3 regions of the Pseudoalteromonas sp. McH1-42 genome follow, and region 2 is predicted to be linked to each of the others. Evidence: predicted binding sites of a transcription regulator. Region 2 holds the regulator's gene; each other region holds the start of a gene.
What was found. Region 2 encodes sigma-54, which starts transcription at its own class of promoters, with help from an activator protein. Its sites were predicted from a motif close to GTTGGCACGNNNNTNGNNT; they were not measured.
Positions count from the first base shown of each region.

Region 1 (10,975 bases), on a different contig from region 2:
AGCTCAGGACTTCACTTACTCTCGTGCAGGGGCCTTTAAACTTAACAAAGACAACTTTATCGTTGATGCTCAGGGTAATTTTTTACAGGGTTTCCCTGTTGACCCAAGTACCGGTGACACGACCTCAATCAGTTTAAGTACATCATCAGCACTGCAAATCCCAGATGCTTCTGGTTCACCACGCGCAACCACCAGTGTGTATTCATCTTTCAACCTGGACTCACGTGCTTCAGCGCCAACGTTGGCATTTGACCCAACAGAAAGTGCAACTTACAACAGTTCTACTTCAACAACGATTTACGATAGCTTGGGTGAACCGCATATTCTTCAGCTTTATTTTGTAAAAGAAGATCCTGCAACCAACCCCAATGAATGGCAAGTGTATGCAACGCTTAATGGTACACAGTTTAATACATCGGGAGCAAGTGGCGCACCACTTGAGCCGATAACTGAGTTTCAGTTTGACCAAAATGGTTTGCCATCCACGACAGGTAACCCGCAAGTTGCGAACACAGGCACAACTTTTAACTCGTTTGCAATCCCAGCGGGTGCAGGTGCTGGTTTATCAACTTTGCTTACAAACGGCGCAACATTCCCAAGTAACGTGGAACTGAATTGGCGCGATGAAGCAAACACCTCAAACAAACTACCTACACAGTTCGCCAGCCGTTTTGAGGTTAAAGCGCTTGAACAAGACGGCGCTACAACGGGCCGATTGGCGGGGATTGATATCGGCGGTGACGGTAAAATTGTCGCATCTTACAGTAATGGTGACTCAACCTATTTGGGTCAGGTTGCCATGGTGCGTTTTTCTAACTCTCAGGGGTTGCAGCAAGTGGGCAATACCGGATGGAAAAAGAGTTTAACATCAGGTGAGCCTATTGCGGGAGAGCCTGGTTCAGGAACACTGGGTTCAATCAACTCCTCAGCATTGGAGCAGTCCAATGTTAACTTAACAAACGAGCTGGTAGACCTGATCAGTGCGCAGCGAAACTTCCAGGCAAACTCGCGGGCACTGGAAGTCAACTCAACACTTCAGCAGAATATCCTGCAGATCCGATAATCAAATCCAATCACCTCTTGAGGCCGCATTTAGCGGCCTTTTCATTTTCTTGACGATCATCTTGGCATCTATATTGCTTTATTCAGTATAGATTGAACAATTTTTAGGTCGTTCCCATGGATAAAATGCTGTATGTCGCTATGTCAGGCGCCAAACAAAACCTGGTTGGTGTCGGGCTGAAGGCAAATAACCTGGCTAACGCCAATACTACCGGGTTTAAGGCTGACTTTGCACAGGCCCGTTCAATGCAGGCATTTGGCGAAGGGCTACCGACACGCGTGTTTGCGATGCAGGAGCGCCCAGGCACTATGATGACAGGTGGTGCCATTACTGAAACCGGCCGGGATCTGGACATTGCGGTAGATGAGAAATCCTGGATAAGTGTTGTAGATGCCGCAGGCGATGAGGCTTATACGAAAGTTGGCACACTGAACATCACGGCAGATGGTGCACTGGTTACCAGTCATGGTCGTCAAATAATTGGCGAAGGTGGGCCCATTATATTGCCTTTGCCAGTAGAGAAGGTGGTGTTCAGTGATGATGGCTCAATTCAGGTGCGCCCCCAGGGGGCACCTGCCAACTTTTTAGAAGTGGTCGACCGGTTAAAGATTATTAGCGCAGACAATAGCAAACTTGAAAAAGGCAATGATGGTTTGTTCAGACCAAAAGAGGAGTTGCTCGAAGACGGCGTATGTGGGTTTTGTGAAATTTCACCTACCGCCAAAGTCATGAGTGGCTATTTAGAAATGTCCAACGTGAACCCGGTTCACGAGATGGTAGACATGGTAAACCTTCAGCGCCAGTTTGAAATGCAGATGAAACTGATGAAAACAGCTGAAGAAATTGATGAGCGACACACTTCGCTCCTGCGTATCGTTTAAGAGAGTGAGGTATAGATTATGAACCCAGCATTATGGATCAGTAAAACCGGCCTAGATGCCCAGCAAACTGATATTTCGGTGATTTCGAATAACCTGGCGAATGCCAGTACTGTGGGCTATAAGAAAAGCCGCGCAATATTTGAAGACTTACTCTATCAGAATATTAACCAACCAGGCGGTCGTTCTTCTCAGGATACCGAGCTTCCATCAGGCTTGATGCTTGGCGCGGGCGCCAAGGTGGTGGCCAACCAGAAGAACTTTTCGCAAGGTAACATGCTGAGCACTGAAAACTCATTGGACTGGATGGTTCAGGGACCGGGTTTTTTCGAAATTCAGATGCCTGACGGCACCATTGCATACACGCGAAATGGCCAGTTTACCACTGATGAAGAAGGTAGGATCGTGACCTCTGGTGCAGGCTTTCCGGTGCAACCTGAAATGAATGTTCCGGACAATGCCAATTCCATCACCATTTCTCAGGATGGTGAGGTTTCTGTCAGTATTCAGGGTGAAGCTGCCAATACGGTTATCGGCCAGCTGGTAATAAGCGATTTCATTAACCCATCTGGTCTTGAACCGATTGGTCAAAACCTCTACACCGAAACTGCTGTCAGCGGTGCGCCAGTTCAGGGGAACCCGGGTGTTGAAGGACTTGGCTCTATTGTGCAGGGGGCGCTGGAAACTTCGAACGTTAATGTTACCGAAGAGCTGGTCAATTTGATTGAAACACAACGGGTTTACGAGATGAACTCGAAAGTAATCAAGTCAGTTGATGAGATGCTTAGCTACATTAATCAGCAGCTTTAAAAGATTGGGGGTAGTATGGACAAGTTACGTACACTAGGCCTGTTTGCGGCAGGCTGTATAGCACTTAGTGGTTGTACAACAACGCAAAATAAAGATGTTAAACGGGACGATCCTTACTACGCGCCCATGTATCCGGAAGCTGAAGCTGCGCCAGTCGTGCCAACAGGTTCGTTGTTCAACGCTTACGCCAACGATCTGTACTCAGATAAAAAGGCGCTTCGAACCGGGGATATCATTACGGTGGTGTTACGAGAGTCAACTCAGGCTTCAAAAGCGGCCAATTCTAAACTGGACAAAGATAGTGAAGTGAATGTTGATCCTATTCTGGGTTTAGGCGGCGCTGCGGTCAACTGGGGAAGTAAAAGTATTCAGTTGGATGCAGGCTCAAATTCTTCATTTCAGGGGGATGCGCAGGCCAACCAGTCGAATAGTCTTATTGGTAATATCTCGGTCAATGTGATGCGGGTGTTGCCAAATGGAAACCTGGTGATAAGAGGCGAGAAATGGCTGACACTGAATACCGGTGAAGAGTTTATCCGTCTCGAGGGGTTAGTCAGACCACAGGATGTCAACGCTGATAATACAGTGGAGTCAAACCGTATTGCCAATGCACGTATTCAGTACTCAGGTAAAGGTGATACGCAGGAAGTGCAAAGTGCAGGTTGGCTGACTAAGTTCTTTATGAGCGCCATAATGCCATTTTGAGGAAGCAAACTATGAAATTATTTAATGTGCTCGTGCTAACGATGGCACTTATCGGCAGCCAGTTTGCGCAAGCAGAGCGTATCAAAGACGTGACCATGGTTGAGGGAGTTCGTTCAAACCAACTGGTTGGTTATGGTTTGGTAGTGGGCTTACCCGGTACAGGGGAGCAAACTCGCTTTACAGAGCAAAGCTTCAAGGGCATGTTAAACAGCTTTGGTATTACTATGCCTGCCAACCTAAAGCCGAAGATCAAAAATGTGGCAGCCGTAGCCGTTCACGCAGAGTTACCAGCCTTTGTGAAGCCCGGTCAAACTATTGACGTCACGGTGTCATCTATTGGTAGTGCGGGCAGTTTGCGTGGCGGGACTTTACTGCAAACGTTTCTTAAAGGTGTAGATGGTAATGTCTATGCGATTGCTCAGGGCAGTATGATCGTGGGTGGTCTGGGTGCTGAAGGGCTAGATGGCAGCCGGGTTGTGATCAACACGCCAACAGTTGGTCGTATTCCAAATGGTGGTACAGTTGAACGTGCTGTCAGGAGCCCGTTTACCCAGGGAGATCATATTACCTTCAACCTGAATCGCCCCGACTTCACAACCGCGAAGCGTCTGGCTGATACAATCAATAATCTGGTCGGCCCACAAAGCGCACAAGCAATGGATGCCGCATCCGTGCGAGTCATTGCACCTCGCGACCCTTCTCAACGCGTTGCTTACCTGTCGACTCTTGAAAACCTGGAGTTCACACCAGCGGATACCTCAGCCAAGATTATTGTTAATTCACGTACTGGTACCATAGTGATTGGCAAAGAAGTGAAACTGCAGCCTGCGGCAATAACACATGGCGGATTGACAGTGACCATTGCGGAACAAATGAATGTGTCTCAGCCGCAGCCTTTGACAGAGGGTGATACTGTGGTTACGCGTCAAAGCATTGTCGATGTTGACCAGGACGATTCGCGGGCGTTTGTATTTGACCCCGGTTCAAGCCTGGATGATTTGGTCCGTGCAATTAATGCAGTGGGTGCTGCCCCTGGCGATCTGATGGCGATACTGGAGGCATTGAAAGAAGCCGGTGCAATACATGGTCAATTAGTCGTCATTTAATGCTCCTTTTATAATCAATTAGTTAGCCCCATTTTATGGGGCTTTTTTTTGGCTCAATAATTGCATTGTAATTGGTTATGTATATTGATGTGATTTCGAGCAATGAATACTGATCCGACTCGCAACCAAAGTTTCTATGACTTAACTGATCTGAACTCGTTAAGACAGGACGCACTGAAAAGTACCGGAGACGCTAATGCCTCTGAAGAAGCGTTGCGCAAAGCGGCTCAGCAGTTCGAGTCCATTTTCACTCAGATGATGTTGTCCAGTATGCGAAAGGCCAATGAGGTTCTGGAGGATAAAGATAGTCCGTTTAATTCCAGCAGCGTCAAATTTTATCGTGACATGCATGATCAGCAAATGTCTATGCAGCTCTCCAGCGAAGGGAGCTTGGGTCTCGCAGATCTGATTGTGCAGCAATTATCGCCTAACCGGGATGGATATATGCCCAGCTCAGTATTGCGTACCGGTGCGGAGCTACAAAGCGACCGGATCGCCAATGGTGAAGCTGCACAGGTGAAAGCTGAGCAACAGCCTGAGGTGATGGAAAGTGCATCTAAAGATGTGCAATTCGATGATCCAGAGTCCTTCGTTAGCCAGCTCTGGGAGCATGCTAAGTCAGCAGCTGCCAAGATTGGTTTGAATCCAGCTGTCATGGTTGCTCAGGCTGCACTGGAAACAGGTTGGGGCAAGCACATCATTGCCCGCCAGGACGGTGAAAGCAGTTTAAACCTGTTTAACATAAAAGCCGATAAGCGTTGGCAGGGTGACAGCGCCAGTAAAATGACGCTGGAATTTGAGCAAGGTTTACCAGTGAAAAAGCAAGCGAGCTTCAGAGCGTATGATTCGCTGAAAGATAGCATCAATGATTATGTCGATTTCCTGCAGTCCAATCCTCGTTACCAAGAGGCTTTAACTAAGACAGATAATCCGGACCAATACCTGGATGCGCTGCAACAGGCAGGGTATGCAACCGATCCAGATTATGCAGAAAAAATTAAACGTGTGTTGGACAGAGGAGAATTTCAGTCCATGTTGTCAGCGTCAGTGCATCAGGGAGTAAATTAAGATGTCATTTAATCTTATGAATATTGGTACTTCAGGGGTCAGGGCCAGCTCTGAATTACTCCAGACGACCAGTAAAAACATCGCAAACCTGAATACCAAAGGTTATGTTCGCGAGCGGACTGAACACACCACTATGGTCAACAACCAGGTGGGACGTGGTGAAACCGTGCGCCTACTCAATGAGTTTGCTCAGAAGCAGCTTAATCGTGATCTTTCGAGTGAGGCTTACTACGAACAGTTTGTGACGGAAGCCACTCGGGTTGATACCTTGTTTGGTGAAGAGTCTAATAATCTGAACCAGAGCATCAACTCGTTGTTCAATAATATGCAGGAAGCGATGAATTTACCCTCCTCAACGGTTGCGCGCTCCCTGTTTTTGACGGATGCACAGAACTTAATTGATCAGATGGATCGATTATCAGGCATTGTGTTTGATCAGAGTAATATCGTAAATGAGCAATTATCGATTTATTCAGATGAAGCCAATAACCTGATCCAGAAGATCAGTGATATGAATACCCAGGTTGCGGCGCTCAATGGTAACAACAGCGATGGCAGCGGTAGCTCCTTGCTGAATCAACGAGATCAGGCCATCAGAGATTTGGCTGAACTGGTAGACATTGAGACCTTAGATGGCAGAAATGGTGAAAAACTCGTTTTTCTCGGCTCCGGGCAGTCTCTGGTGATGGAAAATGGCAGTTTTAATCTCTTCTCAATGGATGGCGACCCCGATCCGAACCACAAAACGTTGACGCTGGATGTGACTGATGGTGCCGCTGTGGCGTTAGAGGTGGATCATGTCAGTCTTAGAGGAAAGATTGGCGGCCTGATGGCATTTCGTGACGATATTTTGGTGCCAGCACAGACTCAGCTTGGTCAAATCGGACTATCACTTGCCGATGCTTTTAACCAGCAAAACCAGCTGGGTATGGACCTGGATGGTAATCTTGGCGGTAACATATTCACGCTACCAACGGTCGGCGGATATCCGTATGAAAGCAATACCAGTACCGCGCAGTTAACGGCTACGGTTGAGCCCGGTAAAGGTAAAGAAGTCCCGGCGACGGATTTCAGAGTCACTTATACCGCAGCAAACACCGTCGAAATTGCAGCGGTAGACAGTAAGGGCAATGTTCAGGGAACTCCCGTAACTGCAAACGTGATTGGCGGGGTGATAGATTCAAACTCCGTTGCGGCAGGTGTCGACATGTTTGGTTTGCAAATGAACCTGACAGGGACCGCTAATGTTGGTGACAGCTTCCTAGTTAAGCTTAACTCGGGAACTGCGGGGAATTTACAACTTGCAACTGATAGACCTGAAAGTTTAGCACTGGCTTCACCAATACGGACGGAGACTGCGGCCAGTAATGTGAGTACGGCAAACATTTCTGTAGGCTCTGTCACCAACACAGATCCTGCTACGAGTAACTTTACAGCGGCACCACCGAGCCTGACTAATGGCACAATCACACTGACCAAAACGGCAAACGCCAATGAATATCAGATCGTTGATGGCAATGGTACCAATACCTTTACTATTACACCGCCCGCTGAAAACTTACTTGCCCAGGCGGGGGGCGCGTATGCCAGCTATGGCTTCGATTTTAATATTGAAGGGACGCCGGCGACGGGTGACACATTTACCATTGAGTTTAATACCGGTGGTTTTGATGATAACCGTAATGGTCTCGAGCTTAGTAAGTTACAAAGTGCAGAGCTGGTGCGTCAGAATGTGGTGACCACCGCAACTGCAGATAATTTGAAGACGTTCAATGAAGCGTATGCCGGCCTGGTGACGGAAATAGGTGTTGTGGCCAATCAGGCCAAAACCAATGGTGCGGCCTATGAAGCGTTGGCAGCCCAATCTGAAGCCTGGTATGAGTCTATGGCGGGCGTGAATTTAGACGAAGAAGCAGCAAATTTGCTTCGTTTTCAACAATCTTACTCAGCAGCTGCACAAGTACTTACCGCAGCAAGAACTGTGTTTGATACCCTATTAAGTGCGGCGAGGTAATTATGCGTTTATCTCAAAATATGATGTATCAGAATAACCTGAACTCAATACTCGATAGCCAGCAAGATGTGAATAAAGCAATGCAGCAGGTTAATACGCAAAAACGTGTATTAACTGCATCAGATGATCCTTCTGCAATGGCACGGGCTTTGTTATACACCGATAGGATCCAAACCAATGAGCAATATACAAAAAATCTGACTATGCTCAAAGGCCGTTTGGATACGCAAGAAGGTGTTCTGGATAATATCAAAGATTCTTTGACTCGTGCTCTGACGCTAACGGTCCAGGCAGGTAACGGTTCTTTGGTGGATGTAGACAGAGCATCGTTGTCTGAAGAGCTAAGTGCTATACAAACCGCGGTGCATGACCTGATGAATGCGAAAACGGAAGATGGCCGATACATTTTTTCCGGTTATCAGGATAATACTGAAGCCTATTCGTACAACAGTACACAACAGCGTTATCAATACAACGGTGATCAGGGGCAGCATAAAATTAAGGTTGCCGAAGGGGTTGAAATTAAATCCAGTGATAACGGGTTTGATGTTTTTGAGAGCGTACCAACACGGCTCAATGTGGCCTCCAATACAGCGACTGTGTCGGGGGGGGTCGTGAGCTCGGATGTGTATGTAACCAAACAAGGACCATTTGACCAATTTCATAAAGCCAATTATAACCCGGACCCAACAGCGCCAGCTGGCTCGAATACATTTAGTCTGGTACTTACAGCGGGAACACCTAATACCTATTCCTTACAGCAAGGTGCAACGGTATTGGCAACGGGTAGCTATGAAGAAAATCACATCGAGGTTGAAGGCATGGAGTTCAGCTTTACGGGGAATGCGCCCGCGCAGATTGACTTTGATCTTGAAGCGCCGGAGCGAGATAACGTACTCAATATGTTGGATGACCTGGTTACGGCATTGAATGACACGACACTCAGTGAAAAAGATTATCGTCAGGTACTGGCTGATTCGATGATTGGTATAGATAACGCAAAAAACCGCGTTTCACAGACTCAATCTGGTCTGGGGGGCAGGCTCAACACCGCAACGCGTATCACCGATGCGAATGCTGACCTGGATATTAACAATAAGATTGCAAAAGCAGAACTGGTTGAGCTGGATATGGCCGAAGCCATTACCGATCTGACCAAACATGAAACCGCACTTCAGGCATCGCAGGCCACCTTTGGCCGGTTGTCTAATCTATCTCTACTCGACTACATCAGGTAATCCGTCCTGGAAGCGGCTTTTAGGGGTTATCCCTGCCGCTTCCATTTTTCCTCTCTTTTACTCAATTTAGATTCTAACCTACTCACTTTTATAAACTTTGTTGCAGTGCATCAGATTTATCTGTGAAGTTTAGGGTGGCAATTTATTTCCCACTTTATGCCACTTTATAAATTAAAAATCTTTAATAAACAAACGGATGAGATTTTTTTCGAAAAATTTCTAAAGTATTTTTGCCGCTGCCCGATAACTTAAGTAACCAAGCCGGAGAGTGAAAACAAACCTCGAAGGCTATGAGAGAAAGTTTTAGAAGTTTGAGAGTGGGCACTTACAGAGTAAGCACTCAAAGAGTAAGCACTCAGATTATAGTGGGAGAATCACCATGGCACTTTATGTAAATACTAACGTAAGTTCATTGAATGCTCAAAGACAATTAAACAATTCAGGCAACTCGCTGGATGTTTCCTTCAAGCGTTTATCATCGGGCTTTCGTATCAACAGCGCTGCTGACGATGCAGCAGGTCTACAAATATCTGACCGTTTGACCTCACAAATCAACGGTTTAAACCAAGGTAACCGAAACGCAAACGACGGTATCTCGCTAGCGCAAACCGCTGAAGGTGCGATGGACGAAGTTACCTCAATGTTCCAGCGTATTCGTACCCTGGCACAACAAGCATCAAACGGTTCAAATACAGACGAAGACCGTTTGGCAATCCAGGAAGAAATCCGTTCACTGTCTTCTGAGGTGAACCGGGTAGCAGCAGATACAACTTTCGGTGGCCAAAACCTACTAGATGGTTCTTACTCTGCAAACTTCCAGGTTGGTGCTGACGCAGTACAAACCATTGGTTTCAGTATGCAAAATGTTGCCGGTACAACTAACGATATGCAGGCAAACGGTGGCTTCACACTATCTGGTATCGCAGGTATTGCAAGTGGCGTAACCGGTGTTGCACTGAGTGCGACAACAGAAACCATCAGTACAAACATTGGTACTGAAGCAGACGCGAAGGTTTTCTCTAACGTATTCACTGAAACAGGTATTTCGGTATCTTCTCAGGCAAATGCGCAGGCAGTATTAGCTGGTATGGACAACCTGATTGCGGTTGTTGATAAGAAACGTGCAGAGCTAGGTGCGGTACAAAACCGCTTTCAGTCTACAATTCGTAACCAGTCTAACATTTCTGAAAACCTGTCAGCTGCGAAATCACGTATCAAAGATACTGACTTTGCTCAGGAAACTGCAAGCTTGACTAAAATGCAGATTCTGCAACAGGCGAGCCAGACAATCCTGAGTCAGGCTAACCAGCGTCCTCAGGCTGCACTAAGTCTACTGGGATAAGATAGGTAGGAAAACAGGTGCCCGGACTTGATGGGGTATTAGCCAGGGCACCCAATTGGATGATAAAGCGGAGGAGCTTAAATCCAATTACAGTTCATCAAAACAATGAACACGTTAATATTAGCACTTTCCGTGCCAATATTATGAAAAAATATTGACACCCACTCTCAAACTTCAAAAAAGAGGCTGCCAGGCCTCTTTTTCTTTATACTTATTATTTAGATACATGGGTTGGCTTGGTGATAACCCCCCCTGAAAAGCTCTTCCTTATAGGCATCAAGCGGATGTCAGCTCTATAAACAGTATAGTTCAGTTCACCATATTGCGATTCCAAGACACGATATTCACCTTGTCAAAATTTATTGGCACACACCTTGCTTTATTCATTCCAGAAGAAATTAAGTTTGTACAAGCGGCATTGGATTGCCCCTTCACTGAGCTCCGGCCAGTGATAACAATTGCCTCCTTGTACACCAATGAACAGCTCAATGCTGAGCATTTGTATAGAGAGAGTGAATCATGGCTTTATTTGTAAATACCAATGTCAGTTCCATTAATGCGCAACGACAACTACAAAATTCCGGTGTTGAGCTGGATACGTCCTTCAAACGCCTATCTTCAGGTCTGCGGATCAACAGTGCGGCAGACGATGCAGCAGGTCTGCAAATCTCAGACCGACTACAATCGCAGATCCTGGGTCTTAACCAGGGTAACCGAAATGCTAACGATGGTATTTCACTTGCCCAGACAG
Region 1 covers NZ_JAKRFU010000021.1:144,971-155,945, reverse strand. Annotated here, with positions in the region: gene flgE (flagellar hook protein FlgE) at 1-1,063, shown strand, start outside; gene MHN31_RS18600 (flagellar basal body rod protein FlgF) at 1,180-1,944, shown strand; gene flgG (flagellar basal-body rod protein FlgG) at 1,963-2,751, shown strand; gene flgH (flagellar basal body L-ring protein FlgH) at 2,767-3,456, shown strand; gene MHN31_RS18585 (flagellar basal body P-ring protein FlgI) at 3,468-4,562, shown strand; gene flgJ (flagellar assembly peptidoglycan hydrolase FlgJ) at 4,665-5,630, shown strand; gene flgK (flagellar hook-associated protein FlgK) at 5,632-7,644, shown strand; gene flgL (flagellar hook-associated protein FlgL) at 7,647-8,882, shown strand; gene MHN31_RS18565 (flagellin) at 9,262-10,224, shown strand; gene MHN31_RS18560 (flagellin) at 10,744-10,975, shown strand, end outside.
Region 1: a site for sigma-54 is predicted at 4,610-4,628, ahead of flgJ (flagellar assembly peptidoglycan hydrolase FlgJ). Genes of this name have one in related genera too.

Region 2 (10,975 bases):
GCGTACCCGACACACCTTAAGCACTATGGTGATCGGTGAAGAAAATGGGGTGATGCAACGAGATAATGCTTACTCCATCACACGTGTGCATTCGCAGTTGAGAGATGCCAAAGAGGTAGGCATAGAGGCAGCAGAGTCGACGCTGGCTAAGCTAAACAGTCGTAAGCTGGAAACCATGCGGGTACCGGTTGTATTCCGGGCTGACATTGCCAATAGCCTGTTTGGACATCTGGTTTCCGCCATTGGCGGTGGTGCTTTGTATCGAAAGTCGAGCTTCTTGCTGGATAGTTTGGGTACTGACGTCTTTTCGTCTTGTGTGTCGATCAAAGAGCAGCCACACTTGTTGCAGGCACTCGCATCGAGCCCGTTTGACGCTGAAGGTGTGCAGACAACCGAGCGCGATATCATCAAAGGAGGCGTACTCGAGACCTATTTGTTGCCAAGCTACGCAGCCAGACGCCTGGGTATGCGTAGTACGGGCCATGCGGGTGGGATCCACAACTGGCTGGTACAGGCCACTGAGCCGGACCTGGCCGCGTTGCTGCGGACCATGGGGCGTGGCTTATTAGTGACTGAACTTATGGGGCAGGGGGTTAATACGGTAACTGGTGACTACTCACGCGGCGCTGCCGGTTTCTGGGTAGAAAATGGGGAGATCCAATATCCAGTCAGTGAGATCACCATTGCAGGTAACCTCAAGGATATGTTTAAGTCAATTCAGGCAATTGGGGGAGACATTGAAACGCGTGGCGCTGTTCAAACTGGCTCGGTGCTGATAGAAAATATGCAAGTTGCGGGTCAGTAACCGGTAGTTGTATGTGTTTGGCTGCTTAGACAAGCAGCCAGGTCGCCGTGCCGAGGAAGGCAAAAATGCCTACGATGTCGGTGACTGTGGTCAGTACAACACTGCCCGCCAGTGCTGGGTCTATATTCATTCTTTTTAGAATCAGAGGTATGCTGGCGCCTGCAATGCCCGCAGCAACCAGATTCATAAACATTGCAAAGGCAATCACGCCCCCGAGTACAAAATCCCATTGCCACAGGGCAATCACACCTGCAATCAGCAAAGACCAGAGTAACCCATTCAAGGCGCCAATGGCGAGCTCTTTACCCAGTAAGAAGCGCTGGTTAGTGGCGTTAACGTGCCCCAGAGCAATACCACGGATCACCAAAGTCAGGGTTTGACTGCCAGCCACACCACCCATGCTGGGGACTATGCCATTCAATACTGCGAGGATCGGTAAAATATCTAAGGTGCCTTCGAAAAAGCTGGCAACGAAAGCGGCCATCAGTGCAGTAAGCAGGTTGATCCCCAGCCAGATTGAACGGCGACGGCTACTTTTCCAGACCGGCGCAAAGGTATCTTCTTCATCGTCGAGACCAGCCATACTCATGAGGCTGTGTTCGGCGTCCTCTCGGATAACATCAACGATGTCATCGATGGTGATACGCCCCAGCAAATGTGCGTTGTCGTCTACTACTGGTGCTGAGATCCAATTATGACGTTCAAACAGCTGGGCGACATCGCTTTCGTCCATTGAAATGGGAATAGTTTCACGTTCTTCATTCATTAACTCATTAACCAGTTTGTCAGGCTGGCTGGTTAAAAGCACACTGATTGGCAGGGAGCCCAAAAAGCAATTGTCTTTGTCTACTACGTACAGGTCATCGGTGCCATCAGGGAGCTCCCCTTTGAGGCGTAGATAACGTAACACGACATCCAGTGACACATCCGGGCGGATCGTCACTGTATCTGTGTTCATCAATGCGCCTGCGGAGTGCTCGACATAAGACAGTGCCTGGGTTGCTCGGGCTCTGTCTTGCGAGTCCATGGCACCGATAACGTCCTGATAGACGGGATCTGGCAAGCTTCTCAGGACTTCACCGAGATCATCATCATCCATGTCTTCTGTCGCCGCAGCGATCAGCTCTGGCTCCATTTTGGCAATGATGCTGAGTCTCACATCTTCAGACAGCTCTTCAAGCACGTCACCCTGTATATCCGGGTCAACCAATTGCCAAAGCAGGGTTCTGATTTTATGTGGGGAGGACTCCAGCAATAGCGCGGTGTCGCAGGGTGGAATTTCGGCTAAGGTTCGCCTGACTTGAACAAACTGACCACTGTTAAGGGCATTCGTAACTTGCTGCAATAGCTCCAGTGTGTAGTCTTGTTCAAAAGCTTCAGGCATAGGCATCCCAGGTTGGATAGTCGACAAGTAGGCTTGTCAACGAGTATATAGCGCATTGATTATAGGCTTATGATAATTATAGCTGTTTTAATATCAATTGGTATATCTAAAAAAAGCGAAGAAAGCCGTCATGAAGCGGCAGTTTTGTGTCTGTCTGATCGGAGAAAAGTGAAGAGGAGTTACTCTGATTCGTTAAATTTATCTGCAATGAGATTGCCAATGGCATGTAAAGCGCGTTCGGCATCTGGCCCTTCGCAGACGACTTTGACTTCTTTGCCCTGACTACTTTCAAGTAGCAATAAAGCCAGTACACTGTCACCCTCTGCTTCTTTACTGCCCTGAAACAGCGTGATGTTGGCATCGAACTGAGTGGAGAGTTCTGCCAGCACACTGGCTGCACGAGCGTGTAGCCCCAGCTTATTCTGGATCAGAAAGGTATCTTCAAAGCGTTGTGTCATTTTTCTTGTTCGCGGTGATGGATCTTCACATTGTTGTGGGTGCGGGCAAAACGCTCACCTAACGTTTGGGCAAGATATACGGAACGGTGTTGTCCACCAGTACAGCCAATTGAAATGGTCAGGTAGCTGCGGTTATTGCGTTCCAGATGGGGCAACCAGGTTTGCACAAAGGTCTGGATCTGCCAGGTAAATTTTTGCACTAAGCTGTGGCTAGACAGGTAATCAATAACAGGTTTATCTAAACCGGTTAACGGTTTAAGGTCTGGTTCCCAGTGTGGGTTTGGTAAAAAGCGGGCATCAAACACGTAGTCGGCTTCTTTCGGAATACCATGCTTAAAGCCAAAGGACTCAAAGGTGATGATTAATTGTTTGTCCTTTTTACCGAGGATCTTTTCCCGGATACGCTCTGCCAGCTGGTGGATACTCATGTCCGTGGTATCAATGGTGATATTGGCGCGGCGGATAAGCGGGTCAAGCAGCTCTTTTTCTTTTTTAATTGCTTTGTCCAGCGACAGATCAGCCAATGACAGCGGGTGCAGGCGGCGTGTTTCTGAAAAGCGACGGATTAAGATCTGATCTTCACTGTCCAGATAGAATATGTTGGGTTCTGCAAATCCGGGGAGGTATTCCAAAATATCGTCGAGTTCTTGCTGATCTTTTGGCAGGTTACGTACGTCAACGCTCACGGCAATTTTATCATAGCTGTCTGACACACTGCGCACCAATGCAGGCAGCAAGTTGACTGGGATATTATCGGCGCAGTAATAACCCAAGTCTTCCAGCACGCGAAGGGCGACCGATTTTCCTGAGCCAGAACGACCACTGACAATAATTAACTGCACAGAAACTCTCCGTTAGTTGTCAAACTCTTCAATTATCGCGAATAACTCCTGATCATTGTGAGCTTGTCTGATACGTTTACAAAACACCTTGTTTTTAAGTTTATCAGCGATCGTTGCCAAGGTCTGCAAATGTTGTTGATTTTCTCCCTCGGGTACGATGAGTGCCACAAAAATGTCGACGGGTTGATTGTCAATGGCATCAAAGGCAATGCCTTGCTGATTAACAAGCAGCATAGCCACCACTTTATCTATGCCTGCCATGCGGCCATGTGGCAGGGCTATCCCTTTTCCGATCCCCGTACTACCGAGTTTTTCGCGGCTCAATAGCGCATCAAGGATGTCATGGGCATTACTGTCTGGAAGCTGGCTTTGAGCCAACTCACTGATGTACTCTAAAATACGTTTCTTACTATTAAAAAGGACCGCAGCTTTGCTGCAGTCCTGTGAAATCAATGAGCTTAGTTTCATGATTAATGTCGAGTTAGCTTCTCTTTGTGCTTGATCACCTGGCGGTCAAGCTTATCGATAAGTCCGTCTATTGCGGCATACATATCCCGGTGTTCGGTTGAGGCAAAGATTTCTCCCCCGTTCACATGTAATGTGGCTTCTGCTTTTTGGATGAGCTTTTCGACATCTAGGATAACATGCACATTATTGATGTGATCAAAGTGCCTTTCTAGCTTCGCAAACTTGTTTGTTACATAGTCTCTTAACGAATCGGTGATTTCTACATGTCGACCAGTTAAATTTAGTTGCATAAGCATTTTCCTTCTGTAGTTACGTCTAAATCAGGCTTTTACGCTGATTGGACGGTGGGATAGCCAAAGACTCTCGGTATTTGGCAATTGTACGTCTAGCCACTTTGATCCCTTGATCTGCCAATACGTCCGCAATCTTGCTGTCACTCAAAGGTTTAGCTGTATTTTCTGCGGCAATTAGCTTTTTGATCAATGCTCTGATTGCAGTCGAAGAGCATTCTCCTCCGTTTTCAGTGCTGACATGGCTTGAGAAGAAATACTTCAACTCATAGATACCGCGTGGCGTGTGCATATACTTTTGAGTTGTTACACGTGAAATCGTGGACTCATGCATGTCGACCATTTCGGCCACATCATTCAGTACCATCGGCTTCATTGCCTCGGGGCCATGTTCAAAGAATGCCTGTTGTTGCTGCACAATGCAATTAGTAACTTTTAATAAAGTTTCATTGCGGCTTTCCAGGCTCTTGATGAACCATTTTGCCTCTTGCAAGTGTGAACGAATAAACTGACTATCTGTGCTGGACTTGACTGAACGGGACATCGCAGCGTAGTGGTCATTCACTCTAATTTTTGGCATTGAATCGGGGTTGAGTTCAACAACCCAGCGCCCTTTCACTTTTTTAACCGACACATCCGGGATCACATAGTCTGCTTCTTCTTGCACTATGCTGGCGGCAGGTTTCGGGTTTAGGCCGTGGATCAGGGTCATTACTTCTTTCAGATCCGCTTCTTTGAGTTTGGTTTTTTTCATCAAAGTGCGGTAATCCCGGCTGGCTAACAGATCTATGTGCTCAGTCAGAATTTCTTTGGTCTGTGCAAGCCAGGGGGTATTTGGGTCAAACTGGTTGAGCTGAATGCACAGGCATTCTTGCAGGCTGCGTGCAGCAATCCCAACGGGGTCAAATAGTTGGATCCGTTTCAGTACGGCCTCTACTTCATCCTGCTCGATCAGCTCGTCATCGTTGTCCTGATTCATGCTTTCGACGATGTCTTCGCAGCTGATGGTCAACAGGCCTGCGTCATCAACCGCTTCTACAATTGCAAGGGCGATGGCTCTGTCTGTTGGACTAAAAGGCGTCAGTTCCAACTGCCACATCAGGTATTCTTGCAATGTCTCAGTCGTTTTACCCTGGTAAATGGTTTCGTCTTCCGGCATTGGGCCTGAACTGCTTGCCGGTGCGGCACTGATGTACTCATCCCAGGTTACGTCCATTGCCAAATCGTCGCTGACGGTGTCTTTGTTTAGTGCAGCATCGCTGTCTTGTTCGTAGTCGCTGACAGCCGCCTCTTCATAGCTGTCGTTGTCACTCGTTGTAGGTTGCTCCAAATCGGAATCCGACTTGGACTGAGTTTCATTATCTTGTGATTCAGACTCACCTTCTTCCACTTCCAACAAAGGGTTGCTATCAAGCGCTTCTTGGATTTCTTGTTGGAGATCTAGCGTACTCAACTGTAACAGACGAATAGCCTGTTGCAGTTGTGGTGTCATTGTCAGTTGCTGCCCCATGCGCAGCTGTAGCGATTGCCTCATGTATCTCTAACAATCCTTTTTGTTATTTACTTCTAATTTTATAACTATAGCCTGAATTGCTCACCTAGGTAGACATCCCGCACGGTTTGATCGGCCAGAACATGCTCCGGGGTGCCTGCTGCTATCAGTTCACCATGTGACACTATATAAGCTTTCTCACAGACGTCCAGCGTTTCACGCACGTTGTGGTCAGTGATCAGTACGCCTATCCCACGGTTTTTCAGGTGTTCTATAATTTTCTTTATATCTAACACTGAAATAGGATCAACACCAGCGAAAGGCTCATCTAATAAGATAAATTTTGGATCTGCCGCAAGGGCGCGGGCAATTTCTACCCGGCGTCGTTCACCGCCCGATAGTGCCATACCCTGGCTATCGCGAATATGCTGGATATTAAACTCATCTAACAGCTCATTGAGGATGACTTCTCGTTGTTCTTTGTTCAGCTCTTTACGAGTTTCTAAAATGGCCATCAGGTTCTGATAGACGGTCAGCTTGCGAAAAATAGAGGACTCTTGTGGCAGGTAACCAATCCCAAGTCTTGCTCGGCTATGCATTGGCAATAAGGTAATGTCTTGTTCGTCAATATGTATGCTGCCCTTATCACTGGGCACCAGGCCGACAATCATATAAAAAGTGGTGGTTTTACCTGCGCCATTTGGGCCAAGGAGGCCAACAATACTGCCAGCTTCAACGCTTAACTCAACGTTTTTAACAACCTGTCTGCCCTTATAGCTTTTGGCCAGTGCGGTGGCGGTTAATTTACTCACGGATTACCCTTCTCTTTTGGTTGCTGGGGGTTCTCTTTTTCAGGTAACAGAATGGTTCTCACACGGTTTTGTTCTTGCTCCCCGCGCTGTGCGCTGATCAGCTTCTTTTCCATATCATAAACGATGGTTTGCGCGCTAATTTTTTGCCCTGCCTGACTGATCTCTGCACCGCCTTTTATGGTGAGCATGCGGTTTGCGACGTCATAGCGCACTTCTTTGGCGGTTGCCTTGAGTAAAGAGCCATCCGTCTGACGCTCTTGAAATACGGCTGGGCTGCCTGTTGCAACCAGCAGCTGCTTGTTTTTACCCAGTTCTTCCCGACGGTGCACCTCGAGACGATCGGCCAGAATTTTCCGGTCACCGTGAATGATTTCGACGTTTTCCTCGAATACGCCAATATTGGTTTGCAACTGGGCCAGCTGAGTGCCAGAACTGATAATCACCTGATCAGCAGCTGTATTTTCTGCATAAGCTGCAGGATGAAAGGCACTCAAAGTGCACAGTAAGATCAAGGAACAGGTTAATTTATTGCTCATAATAAATTGTTTCAGTGTGGTTGATGAGTTCAATGATTTCGGTATTGAGATCGGCCACTAAGCCTTTACCTGAAATCGTTAAGTTTGGCCCGGTAATTTCTACTGGGTGTTCAGAGCGCATGTGCTTTTCATTAATATCGACTTGCACATGATCGGCGTTGATGTGCTTTATCATGGCATCAGCCGTCAGATTTGTTGCCTGCACTTCACCTTCCAAAATCAGCGTATTGTTGCCATATAAGGTGGCTTCATTGGCCTTGAGTTGCCAGTTTTGTTGGTCGTTGTGCAATGTAAAAATCGGCGCGGTAAAGTGGCTAAACCCTAGCTCCTGATAGAGTTCCATTCTATCTGCCGTAATTTGATAGCTGAGCTGCCCATTTTCTGCGTAATTGGTTTGCTTCAGATCGATGGCGACATAATCGGGTTTAGCCAGCACTTCTTCTGATCGCGGTGCGACCTGTCCCGATTGCGTTAAATAGGGATACCACAGCCATAACATGGTGAGGCTGAATACAACGAGCAATAAGGCGCGAAGTACGGTCATACGCTACTGCCTTCATAACCCAATGATTTGCCCTGACAGAGCAGCAGTAAGTCAGTCAGCTCCCGAACCGCACCAAACCCGCCGGGTAACAAAGTTCTGTAATCAGCTGCACGAACTACCATAGGGTGAGCGTCTTGCACGGCCACAGACAGACCGACTTTGAGCATCACAGGTAAGTCTGGTGCATCATCGCCGATATAGGCAATCTCGTGATCTGCCAGCTGCAATTTGTCTTTCAACTCAGCGTAGCCTTGCAACTTGTCTTCCATACCCTGATAGATGTACTTAACGTTGAGGCTAGTCATGCGCTGCTGAACAATGTGTGAATGACGCCCCGTGATTACTGCCACTTCAACGCCGCCATTGATCAGGGCTTTTATGCCGAAACCATCTTTGGTATTAAATGCTTTTAACTCTTCGCCCTGATTGCCCAGATATATGCGGCCATCAGAGAATACCCCATCGATGTCGCAGATCAGCAGTTTAATCGCCTGCGCTTTTTGTACAACAGTATCATCGATGGGTTGATATAGATCGGAAAACAGCATTTATAATACTCCTGCTCGCAGCAAATCTTGCATATTTAACGCGCCGATTGGACAATTTTGCTCATCAATGACAATCAGGCCATTGATGCGTTTTTTCTCCATGATATGTAATGCTTCAGCAGCCAACATATCCTGTGTCACTGTGGTACATTGCTTGGTCATGACGGAGTCTATCGGGGTACTGTGTAAATCCAGTCTTTGCTCAATAATACGGCGTAAATCGCCATCTGTGAACAAGCCTTGGAGCTGCCCCTTTGCATCGACAATGGTGGTCATGCCGAGACCTTTGCCTGACATCTCAAACAGGGCATCGGTCACCGTGCAGCCTTGCGATACAACGGGTACCGCTTTGCCCGAATGCATTACATCCGCCAGTGTTAACAGCAGACGCTTACCCAGGCTGCCTCCAGGGTGAGACAAGGCAAAGTCATCTGCCGTGAAGCCGCGGGCTTCGAGCAGTGCCACCGCTAAGGCGTCTCCCATGACCAGAGTAGCTGTGGTGCTGGCCGTTGGTGCGAGCCCTAATGGGCAGGCTTCTTTGGAGACTTTAATGCACAAATGGATATCTGCCAGCTTTGCCATGTTCGACTCGGGGTTACCCGTCATGCTGATGATTTGCGCGCCAATGCGTTTGATTACCGGCACGATGGCCAATACTTCGTGCGTCTCACCTGAGTTAGAGATCAGTAATACCACATCATCAGCCGTGATCATGCCTAAATCACCATGGCTAGCCTCACCCGGGTGAACAAAAAATGCTGGCGTGCCCGTGCTGGCCAGTGTCGCCGCGATTTTATTGCCAATATGACCTGACTTACCCATGCCGATCACTATGATTCGACCACGGCATTGCAACATGAGTTCACAGGCAGCAGTAAATCGTGCATCAACATACTGGGCGATCTCGATAATCGCTTGTTGTTCGATTTCTAGTACCTGTTTGGCAGAACCAATAAAATTGTGCGTGCTCATGCTGAATCCTTATATAATAAAGTACATATAACCACAGAATGCACCAAGGAGTAGCCCGCCTTCAACACGGTTAATTTGTCGGCGCCCTTTGAGGCTAACACTCATCAGCACTAATGCGGCTGTTGCGCCGAGCATGACATAGATGTCCCTGTTTGCAATATTGCTGTCCAGTGTTGCCGGATTCAGGATCCCCGCAATGGACAACACTGCCAGAATATTAAAGATGTTTGAGCCGATGATATTACCCAGTACCAGGTCGTCTTCATTTTTGAGCACGCCGGCCACACAGGCGGCCAACTCAGGTAAACTGGTTCCGATAGCGATAATAGTCAGACCGATCAGCAGGTCGCTCATGCCAAAGTATTTTGCAATGTCGACGGCTGCGTCGACCAGGTAGTCGGCACTCACCGGCAATAAAATCATCCCCACAACCAGCCAAAATATGGCTTTGCTCATTGGGACATCACTTGGAACTTCATCACAGGCTTCGGAAATAAGCGGATCGTCCTGGTCGGTTTTGCCTGTTTTTGAGATATAGATTAGGCCACCGATAAACACAAAAAAGCCAATTAACAGCAGCCAACCTTCCAGCGCGCTAAACTGGTTATCACTGATGATCAACCAGGCGGCCAGTGACACGACTACCAACAGCGGCATCTCACGCTTTAAAATGCCTGAACCAACCGCCAGTGGACGCAATAGTGCTGTAATACCAAGTACCATGAGGATATTGGCGATGTTGGAGCCAATGGCGTTGCCAACGGCGGTGTCAGTTTTGTCGACCAGCGCAGCTTGCGCAGCGACCATCATTTCAGGTGCTGAGGAGCCCATTGCAACGATAGTCAAACCCACAATCAACGTTGGTACCCCGAGGTTTTTGGCCAGCGCCGCAGCGCCATACACGAAGCGATCGGCACTCCATACCAGGGCAATGAATCCAAGAATGAGTATGACAAACGATAAAACCATGAAGTCTAAGCCAAGTTACTAAATTCAATGGCGCAGATAGTATCAAATCGCTCATCAAATGTATAAATAAAGTCATCGCTTTTGAGAGAGGAAAAAACCCCGAGAGGTGCCTATTTCGCACAACAAATATGGCGAATCAATTACAAAATTTTACCATTAAGGGTTTTCCATCTCGCAGCAAAACAACGTATTATTCCACAATTGAAAAAAGTATGATGTGGAGAGCGACTTGACGCAGTCAATAGTTGAAGTCAGGGATTTGACCTTTTCTCGTGGTGAAAGGACAATCTACAAAAATATGAGTTTCTCCGTCCCCAAAGGGAAAATTACGGCCATTATGGGACCCAGTGGTATTGGTAAAACCACTATGCTTAGGCTGATCGGTGGTCAGCTCAAGCCCGATAGTGGGGAAATCCTCTTCTGTGGTGACAGTATTCCATCTATGTCCCGCCAGGCACTGTATCAGGCGCGTAAGCGAATGAGCATGTTGTTTCAAAGTGGTGCCTTGTTCACGGACATGTCTGTATTTGACAACATTGCTTTTCCGCTCCGAGAGCACACTAAGCTCAGTGAAGAATTAATTCGCCTGGTGGTACTGATGAAGTTACAGGCGGTTGGTTTGCGTGGCGCGCGCGATCTAATGCCATCTGAGTTATCGGGTGGCATGGCACGTCGTGCCGCTTTGGCCAGAGCCATTGCGCTTGACCCTGAATTGATTATGTATGACGAGCCGTTTGCAGGGCAAGATCCTATCTCAATGGGCGTCCTGGTGCGCTTGATTAAATCACTCAATGAAGTGCTGGGCTTATCGTCTTTAATCGTTACCCACGATGTAACTGAAGTACTCAGTATTGC
Region 2 covers NZ_JAKRFU010000010.1:194,132-205,106, reverse strand. Annotated here, with positions in the region: gene pmbA (metalloprotease PmbA) at 1-805, shown strand, start outside; gene mgtE (magnesium transporter) at 831-2,189, opposite strand; gene MHN31_RS10700 (HPr family phosphocarrier protein) at 2,369-2,647, opposite strand; gene rapZ (RNase adapter RapZ) at 2,644-3,489, opposite strand; gene MHN31_RS10690 (PTS sugar transporter subunit IIA) at 3,502-3,957, opposite strand; gene hpf (ribosome hibernation promoting factor) at 3,960-4,247, opposite strand; gene MHN31_RS10680 (RNA polymerase factor sigma-54) at 4,273-5,781, opposite strand; gene lptB (LPS export ABC transporter ATP-binding protein) at 5,826-6,551, opposite strand; gene lptA (lipopolysaccharide transport periplasmic protein LptA) at 6,548-7,087, opposite strand; gene lptC (LPS export ABC transporter periplasmic protein LptC) at 7,077-7,631, opposite strand; gene kdsC (3-deoxy-manno-octulosonate-8-phosphatase KdsC) at 7,628-8,179, opposite strand; gene MHN31_RS10655 (KpsF/GutQ family sugar-phosphate isomerase) at 8,180-9,151, opposite strand; gene MHN31_RS10650 (calcium/sodium antiporter) at 9,161-10,120, opposite strand; gene MHN31_RS10645 (ATP-binding cassette domain-containing protein) at 10,350-10,975, shown strand, end outside.

Region 3 (10,975 bases), on a different contig from region 2:
GTCACCTGTAATGGGGCATCCTCCAGCAAAGTGCCCAGGTTATAGCCTGGCTGCTCAAGTGCTGACAAGTATATCGCAGGCTTTACCAGAGAGCCCACATTACGACGTGTGTCCAGCACCCGATTAAACCCGGAATAACGAAGCTGACGCCCCGCCACCAGAGCCGATACGCCGCTTTTTTCGGTGTTCACAGAAATCATCCCCACTTCCAACTGAGCGGTCGAAAAGCGTCGTTCCAGGTAAGGCAAACCTTCACTGACCGCCTCTTCCATGGCGGATTGCTTCTGCAAGTCAAAATACGTAAATATCCTAATCCCCGCATTCACGACATTTTCATCTGGCAACAATTGCTGAAGTTCACGATTCACCAACTCCAGATAACCCGGGTAAGTTTGCATCAGACTTTCTTTCAGAGGCTGAATGGCAACAGGTCGCTCTAACGCCTGACGGTACTCATTGGTGGTGATAAGACCATTTTCCGCCATCAACCTGAGCACCAGGTCGCGTCGCTCCATGGTTCGCTCCGGATATCGACGCGGGTTGTAATAAGACGGGCCTTTCACCATAGCAACCAGCATGGCTATCTGATCAAACTCCAGCTCATCAACGGGTTTAGCAAAGTAGAACTCCGCTGCCAGACCCATGCCATGGACGCCCTGGTTGTAAGCCTGGCCGAGGTAGACTTCGTTGAGATAAGCCTCAAGAATTTCATCTTTGCTGTAACGGAAATCAAGAATGAGGGCGATAAAAGCTTCATTGATCTTGCGCAGCAAAGAGCGTTCCCGGGTTAAATAAAAGTTCTTTGCCAGCTGCTGGGTCAGGGTGCTCCCCCCCTGCACTGTGCGTCCCGCACGAATATTGTGGTACAAAGCACGCATAATGGACCACACAGACACCCCGTGATGTTCATAAAAAGCCCGATCTTCAACCACCAGCAAGGTGTTTTTAAGAATATCCGGTATTTTGTCCAGTGGCACAAATTCCCGATCCTGACGACTTTCATTGCCTATTCGAGCAATTTGTACCGGCTCAAGCCTGGCACTCTCAACTCGCCGCCCCTGATCATTCACAATGCTGGCCAGCTTTTTGCCAGCAAAATTGAGGGTAAAGATACGCGCCTGCTCAACCCCGTCATAAAACTCAAAGGAGCGGCGATACACGGTAATCGTACGACCCTGCACTACAAACTGGCCCGTATGTTTAATGCGGTTTACCCGAGAGTAATTGAGCCGCTCCAGTTCCCAGATCACTTCCTGCTCAGCCAGATATTGATCCGGATAAAACGCCATAGCGCGGGCATACACCTGCACAGGTAACTGCCACTTGTTCCCCTCAAACTGTCGGCTGACTTTGGCATCGAGATAAACCACATACCCTGCAACCGCAAATACCATGGCCAGACTTAGCTTCCAGCACAACGACCACAGCGTGCTCAGTGTCCGGTTACGTAATGCCCGTAAGCGTTGCTTAAATGAGGAAGTGGAGTTAGCGGTCTTTTTCTTGCCTGATTTGGCCGGTGATTTACGGGTGGACTTGCGAGGTTTGCCTGCTGCTTTTTTGTTGTCTGCCATTGACCGTGGAATGCTTACTGAGAGTGAATAGATGCTAGATTATCTCAGATTAACTGCCGCTTAAACCAAAAAGCGCGATAAGCCGCGCTTTTTGGTGAATTCTTGCTTACTTATTGCGAATGGTCACAAATTCAGGATACGCATCTATGCCGCAATCGTGCTGGTCCATACCACTGAGTTCTTCTTCTTCACCTACCCGGATCCCCATCAAGGTTTTGATGATCCCCCAGACGATGTAAGACGCAATAAACACAAAACCCAGTATGGTCACCAGCCCGATGGCCTGAGTCATAAAGCTGGCATCACTGTTCGAGAAAGGCACCATCATAATGCCCAACGCCCCACACACACCATGCACGGAAATAGCACCAACCGGATCATCAATACGCAGTTTATCCAGTGCGACTATGCTGAATACCACCAAAGAACCACCCAGCATCCCCAGAATACAAGCCAGCATTGGCGTGGGTGACGCAGGCTCTGCGGTAATGGTCACCAGACCAGCCAGTGCACCGTTCAGGATCATGGTCAGGTCCGCTTTTTTCCACATCAGCTTACACACCACCAGTGCTGCAATCGCACCCGCTGCTGCCGCGGCATTGGTATTTACCATGATCTGACTGACAGCGATGGCATTGCTTTTGTCTGCAAGAAATAGCTGAGATCCACCGTTAAATCCAAACCATCCCATCCATAAAATAAAGGTTCCCAGTGTCGCCAGAGGCAGGTTTGAACCAGGGATAGGATAGATTTCACCGTTTCTTCCATACTTGCCCTTACGTGCACCGAGTAACAAAACGCCAGCCAGGGCGGCAGCGGCACCTGCACCATGCACTATCGCAGAGCCTGCAAAGTCGACGAAGCCCAACTCAGACAAGAATCCAGCGCCCCAGGTCCAATAGCCTTCAATAGGATAAATCAACCCAGTCAGGACCACAGTAAACAACAAGAATGCCCAGAGCTTCATTCGCTCTGCAACCGCTCCGGAGACAATAGACATGGCGGTTGCCACAAACACAACCTGAAAAAAGAAATCTGATTCCAGTGCATGGTCAGCATCGTCGGCAGCACTGCCAATAAGCGCACCAAAGTTAGGCACTACCCCACCTTCAACGTTATCCACGTACATGATGTTATATCCAACCAATAGAAACATCGTACAGGCGATGGCATACAGGGCGACATTTTTAGTGAGAATTTCGGTGGTGTTCTTTGAGCGTACCAGCCCCGCTTCAAGCATCGCGAAGCCAGCGGCCATCCACATCACCAGAATACCAGACACCAGAAAGTAAAAGGTGTTCAGAGAGAATTGTAATTCAATTACCGTATTTTCCATTAGTTCACCCCTTAAATCGCTTCTTCGTCGAGTTCACCGGTACGGATCCGGACAATTTGCTCAAGGTCATAGACAAATATTTTGCCGTCGCCAATTTTGCCAGTACTGGCAATCTCAGTAATTGCCTCCACGACACGCTGGGTATTTTCACTGCGGGTCGCTATTTCAAGCTTTATTTTGGGAATAAAGTCGACCTGATATTCAGCTCCACGATATAGCTCGGTATGACCCCTCTGACGACCAAAACCCTTCACATCGACCACAGTCATGCCCTCGATACCCAGCTCAGCCAGGGCTTCGCGGACTTCATCCAGCTTAAACGGTTTAATTATTGCGCTTATCATTTTCATTATTTGCCCCCCCAGGGCAGATGATCCTGTCGGGGGAGGTAATCCAACCTTTGTGCCAATAATAAAAGTAATTATTTTACAATGCGTTAGGTTGATTCAGAGATATAGAATGAATACCAAACGCACCGTGCTGGTGCGCCTGTTTATTGTCTGACTTGAAATGGTGCAATATCGGGTGGGGTAATCTGAAGATTAGCTTTCACTGACCATTACGCAATTGCGCTGAGCTTCTTTAGCACGATACAAAGCGCTGTCTGCCGCACGCATGACGTCACTGAGGGTCGCTTTATCGCACCGGGCAATGCCCACACTAAGTGTGCAGTGTAATGCCTGCTCCTGGATCATAAATTGGGTGTTAGCAAAGCGTTCTTTGAAGTCCTGGCAACTATTTTTAGCCACAGTCAGGTCATTACCGGGCATTAACACGGCAAATTCCTCCCCTCCGACACGTGCCACCAGACAATGATTGAAAGAGCTATTGAGCAGCTCAGCAACCTGAGACAGGACTTTGTCCCCTCCAAGGTGACCGTACTGATCATTGATTGCCTTAAAGTGGTCCAGATCCAGTAACGCCAGTGTGAACTGATCCGGCTTATTCTTGAGCACTTTATCCATATGCTGGCAAAAATATCGACGATTATAAAGACCAGTCAGAAAATCTCTGTGTGCGTACTCTTTAATGTCTGCAATCAGGTTCAACTGATCCATGGTTTGCATCACCCGACAATGAAATTCTTCATTCATAAAGGGTTTCGTCAAAAAGTCATTGGCGCCATATTTGATGAACTTAGCAGACAAACCGTGACTGCCAGCACCTGACAGGCCAATAATAGCCAAATCATCACGCCCGCGGCTGTTGCGCACAGCTTTAACCAGTTCAAAGCCATCCATGGTGGGCATCGCATAATCTGTCAGCAATAATTTAATGTCCGACTTGGCATTGAGCATATTCAAAGCTTGCTCACCATCTTGCGCCTCAAACACCGTAAACAGCTGCTTTTCCAGCATCTGTCTCATCACAGCCCGACTGATCATTGAATCATCAGCGATCAGTGCCTGACACCCTTCGTTGCGCAATAAACGTGATACGAGTTTAATGGCATAGAGATAAGAATCCCGATTGTCCTTAATCACATAATCAACGACGCCCATCTCAAGCATTTGCTGACGGCTATATTCATCAATTTTAGACGTCAATACCACAGTGGGTACGTTGCGGCTTAGCGTAAGCTGCACGACCTCTCCATCAGGGGCGTCTGGTAAGGTCAGATCGACCAAAGCCAGAGTGTAATGTTGGCTCTCGAGTAATGCCTGGGTCTCTTTCAGAGACCAGGCATAATCAATTTCCACATCCAGGTGTTGTGATGCAAGGTGGCGAAGGATTTGTTGCACTACCTTACTGTCTTCGACGACTAATACTCTTTGCATTACGATGCTCTACTAAAACTACGAGAAAAGGGAAGAGATACAAGAATTTAACAGCGCTAAATACTTTCATACTACAGACATAAGGATTAAATATACGCGATTTCTGTGACAAAAAAAACTCACCGGCCAATAAAATTGTAAACAGACCGCAACAAAAGCCCGCCAAAACTCGGCCTCACCGGGCCATTTAAAACACAAAAAAAAAACCAAAAACACCATAAAAATTAACACACTTTGCGCATAGCCTATTTTTTGGCTATTAGTCTCAAGTTTTTTGAATTCTGTCCTGGATGCGTCTTAAATAAGCAGATCGATTTCACCCAAAAAATAAAAACATGTTGTTGAAGCCATTACTGTTCGCTCTTTCTGCGACTTTTATTACCACACTCCCTCACACGGCATCGGCACAAGCCGATACTCAGGGTCAATTAACCCAGCAAATTGATGCTCAGGTCATCACCGAACACAAAGGAACCTTTAACGGGGAGCGGATCGCCTACACAGCCACCACAGGTACTCAGCCAGTATGGGATAAAGCAGGCCACCCGATAGCGACACTCCACTATACCTACTATAAAAAGAACAAAGTCAAAGATCCCGCCACCCGTCCACTGCTGATCTCATTTAACGGTGGTCCGGGCTCAGCGTCTGTATGGATGCACATTGCGTACACAGGGCCTCGGGTGCTGAAGATTGACGACGAAGGTTACCCAATGCAGCCCTATGGCTTAAAAGATAATCCTGATTCTGTGCTGGATGTTGCTGATATTCTGTTCGTCAATCCAGTCAACACTGGTTACTCTCGCGTTCTGCCAGAGCAAGATGGCTCAATGGCTGACAAGCAAACTCTGCAATCGCGCTTTTTCGGTGTCAATGCTGATATCAAATATCTGGCTGGGTGGCTCAATACCTTTATCAATCGACATGGCCGTGCACTGTCACCGAAATTTTTGATTGGTGAGAGCTACGGCACAACTCGCGTTTCTGGCCTGGCCCATGAACTGCAAAACAAGCAGTGGTTATTCTTAAACGGCGTGGTGCTGGTTTCTCCAACGGATATTGGGATTAAGCGTCAGGGACCGGTAAAAAGTGCCAACCGTCTTCCCTATTTTGCAGCAACCGCCTGGTATCACAAAGCCCTCCCTGAGGCCCTGCAAAATCAAGATCTACTGAATGTACTGGAGCAGGTGGAAGCTTATACCTTAGATCATTACCTGCCCGCATTGGCCAAAGGCGCTATGTTAAGTGAGCAAGAGCGCCTGACAGTAGCAAAGCAAGTCGCACACTTCAGCGGACTATCGGAACAGTTCGTACTACAAAATAACCTCGACATACCCAACCACGCTTTCTGGAAAGAGCTATTGCGCGAGCGTGGCTATACCATCGGCCGCCTCGACTCCCGCTATCTGGGTATTGATAAACGAGACGCCGGTGAAGGCCCCGACTATTGGCCTGAATTGGATGCCTGGCTGCATGCCTTTACGCCGGCAATTAATCATTACTTCCGCCATGAGCTGAATTATAAAACTGATATTAAGTACAATATGTTTGGTGATGTACGCCCCTGGGATCGCAGCAAAAACGAGGTGGGTGAGCAATTGCGTTTGTCGATGGCAAAAAACCCTTACCTGAACGTGATGGTACAATCAGGCTATTATGATGGTGCCACCAACTACTTTGACGGTAAGTATAACCTCTGGCACCTCGACCCAAGTGGTAAGATGCAGGACCGATTGCGTTTTAAAGGCTATCGCTCTGGCCACATGATGTATCTGCGTCGCCCTGACCTCACCCAGGCTAATCAGGATCTGCGGGCATTCATTACTGACGCATTAAAGTACAATCAACCTGCTAAATACTAATCTCCCAAACGCCTTGCATGGCGCTGCAATGCAGCGCCGTTTCTTGTCTCGTCATGACCAGTGTGATTACTTCACACACTATGCTTAAAAGTTAGGTATACTCAAAACAACAATTGACGATGTCCATATTCTTTATTCCGCTTACCCAGCAATAAGTTAACGACAATTCACAGGGGCGCGGTGTATATAATGGACCCGAAGTAACAATTTTGAGGAAACCTCATGAGCGAACATTTTCGCGTCGTGTTTTCCGGCTTTAAGCCCGACACTGACAGCCAGGCAGCCACAGAGCAACTCGCTGCCAAGTTAAAAGTACCGACGCAGAAGGTCGTCGACTTCACTGCCGGCAAACCCTTATTTGGGCCAGGTGATAAGCAAAAATGTCTAAAGCAGGCCAAATTACTCGCCGTATACGGGATCCAGAGTAAGCTGCAATCACAGGCCTCAGCCCCCGCAGAAAACGTTCAAAATGCAGCTAATGAACGTGTATTTGATGCTCTGGATTACATCACCAGCAGTCTCATCCGTATCGAAGAAAAGCTCGATGAACTGGAGCAACGCATAGATGGTAAGCAGGTCCAGGATGAACAGCATGAAGAAGATGAGTGGGAAGATGAAGCTTTGTTTAGTGAACTGGAACTCGACAATGAGCCCCCCAAACGCTCTAAGAAGCTGCTGTATATTCTCCTGTCATTATTAGTGTTGTTACTGATTGTGTTGGGGCTCAGTCTTGCTTTCCCTGAATTGGTACCTATGTAATGAAAGCAGTCTCACTTGAAAATGAAAAAATTGCATCATCAAGGAAAGATATCAGGAAAAGCATTAGGAAATTGCGTAACAGCCTAACTGAACAACAACAAATAGAGGCAAGCAAAAAACTAACTATTAATTTTTTTCAACATGCAAAGCCCGCTAAAAACGCCCGCATAGGGGTCTACCTTGAGAACGATGGCGAACTAAGAACTAACCTTTTAATTCAATCACTTTGGTCCAAAGGTGTGGACCTTTATTTGCCTGTAATACACCCCTTCAGCGGCGTTACTTTGCTCTTTCAGAAGTATGAAAAAAACTCACCCATGAAGCAGAATCGCTATGCTATCTTAGAGCCAGAATTGAATTGTAGCCAAATTTGTCCACTGGCGCAGCTAGACTACTTGCTGCTCCCTTTGGTGGCATTTGACGATTCAGGGAACCGCCTTGGTATGGGCGGTGGCTATTATGATCGTACGCTGGCGCGTTATTACCGTGAGAACTGGCAACAGCCTAAATTGATTGGTCTGGCTCATGAATGTCAGAAAGTTTCAGCACTACCAACCGAAGCCTGGGATGTGCCTTTACCAACCATAATCACGCCACAGCACTGCTATCAGTGGCAAAACGTGTAATAACGCGTTGTCACTGTAAACAAGCCTTGAGCACCTGATCATAATTTCAGTCATTGATGGCATATGACATATTTTTTTTGTGCTTTGAGCGTATAATTGCGAACCAATAATCAACTAAAACAGTGATCGCGTTATGACTCAAGATGAAATGAAAAAAGCAGCTGCCTGGGCGGCATTACAATATGTAGAAGCCGGTACAGTCGTTGGTGTAGGTACAGGTTCCACCGTCAATCACTTTATAGACGCACTAGGAAGTGTCAAAGACACCATAAAAGGAGCAGTTTCAAGTTCAGAGGCTTCTACGGAAAAGCTCAAAGCACTGGGCATCGACGTATTCGAACTCAACGACGTCTCTGAACTGGATATATATGTAGATGGCGCAGATGAAATTAATGCTCACAATCAGATGATCAAAGGCGGTGGCGCAGCTCTGACACGCGAAAAGATTGTCGCTGCTGTTGCCCGCAAGTTTATCTGTATCGTCGACAACACCAAACATGTAGACGTATTGGGACAATTCCCGTTACCCGTTGAAGTGATCCCAATGGCACGCAGCTATGTTGCCCGCGAATTACTTAAGCTCGGTGGCGATCCCGTCTATCGTCAGGGTGTGGTAACGGATAACGGCAATGTGATTTTGGATGTGCATGGGCTGTCCATCACACAAGCAACTGAACTGGAAGAGAAAATTAATCAAATCGTCGGTGTTGTTACCAATGGCCTGTTTGCTCAGCGCGGTGCCGACATCGTCATCACTGGTACCCCAGAGGGGCCACAAATTAAGTAACAGGAATGAGTCATGAGTAAGGTATCCTTGTCTAAGGACAAAATTCGCATTTTATTGTTGGAAGGCGTACATCAGAGCGCAGTTGAAACGCTCAAACGCAACGGTTATAGCAATATCGAGTACGTGAAGACATCGCTGCCTGAAAATGAACTGATTGAGCGGATCAAGAATGTCCACTTTGTGGGGATCCGCTCGCGCACTCACCTTAATGAAACGGTGTTAGAAGCGGCTGAAAAGCTGGTCGCGATTGGCTGTTTCTGTATTGGTACTAATCAAGTCGATCTCAGTGCAGCTAAAAAGCGCGGCATTGCCGTCTTTAATGCCCCGTTTTCTAATACTCGCTCAGTGGCGGAACTGGTTTTGGGTGAAATCCTGCTATTGTTGCGTGGCATTCCAAAACGCAACGCCATGGCACATCGAGGTGAATGGTTTAAATCGGCCATCGGCTCTTTTGAAGCCCGCGGTAAAACGCTGGGGATCATCGGATATGGTCACATAGGCACTCAGCTGGGGATCATGGCTGAAAACATCGGCATGAAAGTCGAGTTTTACGACATTGAAGACAAACTGACCCTGGGTAATGCACAACAGGTCCAGAGCTTAACGCAGCTGCTTCAACGTGCCGATGTAGTTAGCCTGCATGTCCCAGAAACGCCACAAACTAAAAACCTAATCGGTATGGCCGAGCTGGAAGTGATGAAGCAAGGCGCGATTCTGATCAATGCATCTCGCGGTACAGTGGTAGACATTGATGCACTAGCCGAGGCACTTAGCGCCGGAAAACTGTCTGGTGCTGCTATCGACGTATTCCCGGTCGAGCCTAAGTCTAATGATGAAGAGTTTGTCTCCCCACTGCGTCAATTCGACAATGTGATCTTGACGCCACATGTCGGCGGTTCTACGCAGGAAGCACAGGAAAACATTGGCATTGAAGTCGCGGGTAAACTCACTAAGTACTCAGACAATGGCTCCACCGTCACCGCAGTCAACTTCCCGGAAGTGTCACTGCCTGAGCTATCAAACCGCAGTCGTCTGCTCCATGTGCACGAGAACCGCCCAGGCGTCCTGACACAAATTAACCAGGCGTTTGCACAACATGGCATCAACATTGCCGCGCAGTATCTGCAAACGGATGACAGCATTGGCTACGTGGTCATCGATGTTGACAGCGACCACTCTGAAGTTGCATTAAAAGAGCTAAGCGCAGTAGAAGGTACTATCCGCGCCCGGATCCTGCACTAATAAACCGCATATGCCGCAGACACAAAAAAGCCTGTCACAAGACAGGCTTTTTTAGTTTCAATTGCAGTGCAATTTATTGCACTGCAATGTGGCAATTATGCCATGAAATCAACACCTTCTTTGATGTCTTTTTCAAGAGTCGCAAGCATGTCGTCTTTTGCTTGTTGCTCAAACGCGCTCAGCTCGCCGTAAGGTAGCAGCTCTTCTACGCCGTTTTTGCCAAGACGAACTGGTTGTGCGAAGAAAGTTGCATCACCAGTGTTGCCTTCAACGTAAGCGTACTCAACCACGTTTTCACCTTGCAGACCTTTAACCAGTGAGAAGCAGAAACGCGCTGCCGCTGCGCCCATAGACAGAGTTGCAGAACCGCCACCCGCCTTCGCTTCAACCACTTCAGTACCCGCATTCTGGATACGTTTAGTCAATGCAGCTACTTCTTCGTCAGAGAACTCAACGCCCTCAACCTGAGAAAGCAGAGGCAGGATAGTTGTACCTGAGTGACCACCGATCACAGGTACTTTAACGTCGTTTACGTTCAGACCTTTCAGCTCAGCGATGAAAGTCTCTGCACGGATCACGTCCAGTGTTGTTACACCGAAAACGCGAGCTGGATCGTAAGTACCCGCTTTTTTGAATACTTCAGCAACGATTGGCACAGTGCCATTCACAGGGTTAGTGATCACACCAACCAGAGCTTTAGGACAGTTTTTAACGATGCCTTCAGACAGAGTCTTGATGATGCCCGCGTTTACATTGAACAGATCAGCACGATCCATACCTGGCTTACGTGGCATACCTGCAGGGATCAATACGATGTCTGCATCAACCAGCGCTGCATCCAGGTCGTCTTTACCAAAACCAGCGACTGTTACCGCTGTTGGGATGTGAGACAGATCAACCGCTACGCCAGGTACTACTGGCGCTACGTCATATAGCGCAAGCTCAGAACCAGCAGGCAAACCGTTTTTAAGCAAAAGAGACAATGCTTGACCGATACCGCCAGCGGCACCTAAT
Region 3 covers NZ_JAKRFU010000009.1:98,345-109,319, reverse strand. Annotated here, with positions in the region: gene mrcB (penicillin-binding protein 1B) at 1-1,571, opposite strand, end outside; gene MHN31_RS09470 (ammonium transporter) at 1,678-2,907, opposite strand; gene MHN31_RS09465 (P-II family nitrogen regulator) at 2,919-3,257, opposite strand; gene MHN31_RS09460 (diguanylate cyclase) at 3,450-4,685, opposite strand; gene MHN31_RS09455 (carboxypeptidase) at 5,021-6,547, shown strand; gene MHN31_RS09450 (hypothetical protein) at 6,770-7,306, shown strand; gene MHN31_RS09445 (5-formyltetrahydrofolate cyclo-ligase) at 7,336-7,932, shown strand; gene rpiA (ribose-5-phosphate isomerase RpiA) at 8,066-8,719, shown strand; gene serA (phosphoglycerate dehydrogenase) at 8,732-9,961, shown strand; gene mdh (malate dehydrogenase) at 10,057-10,975, opposite strand, start outside.
Region 3: a site for sigma-54 is predicted at 3,299-3,317, ahead of MHN31_RS09465 (P-II family nitrogen regulator). Genes of this name have one in related genera too.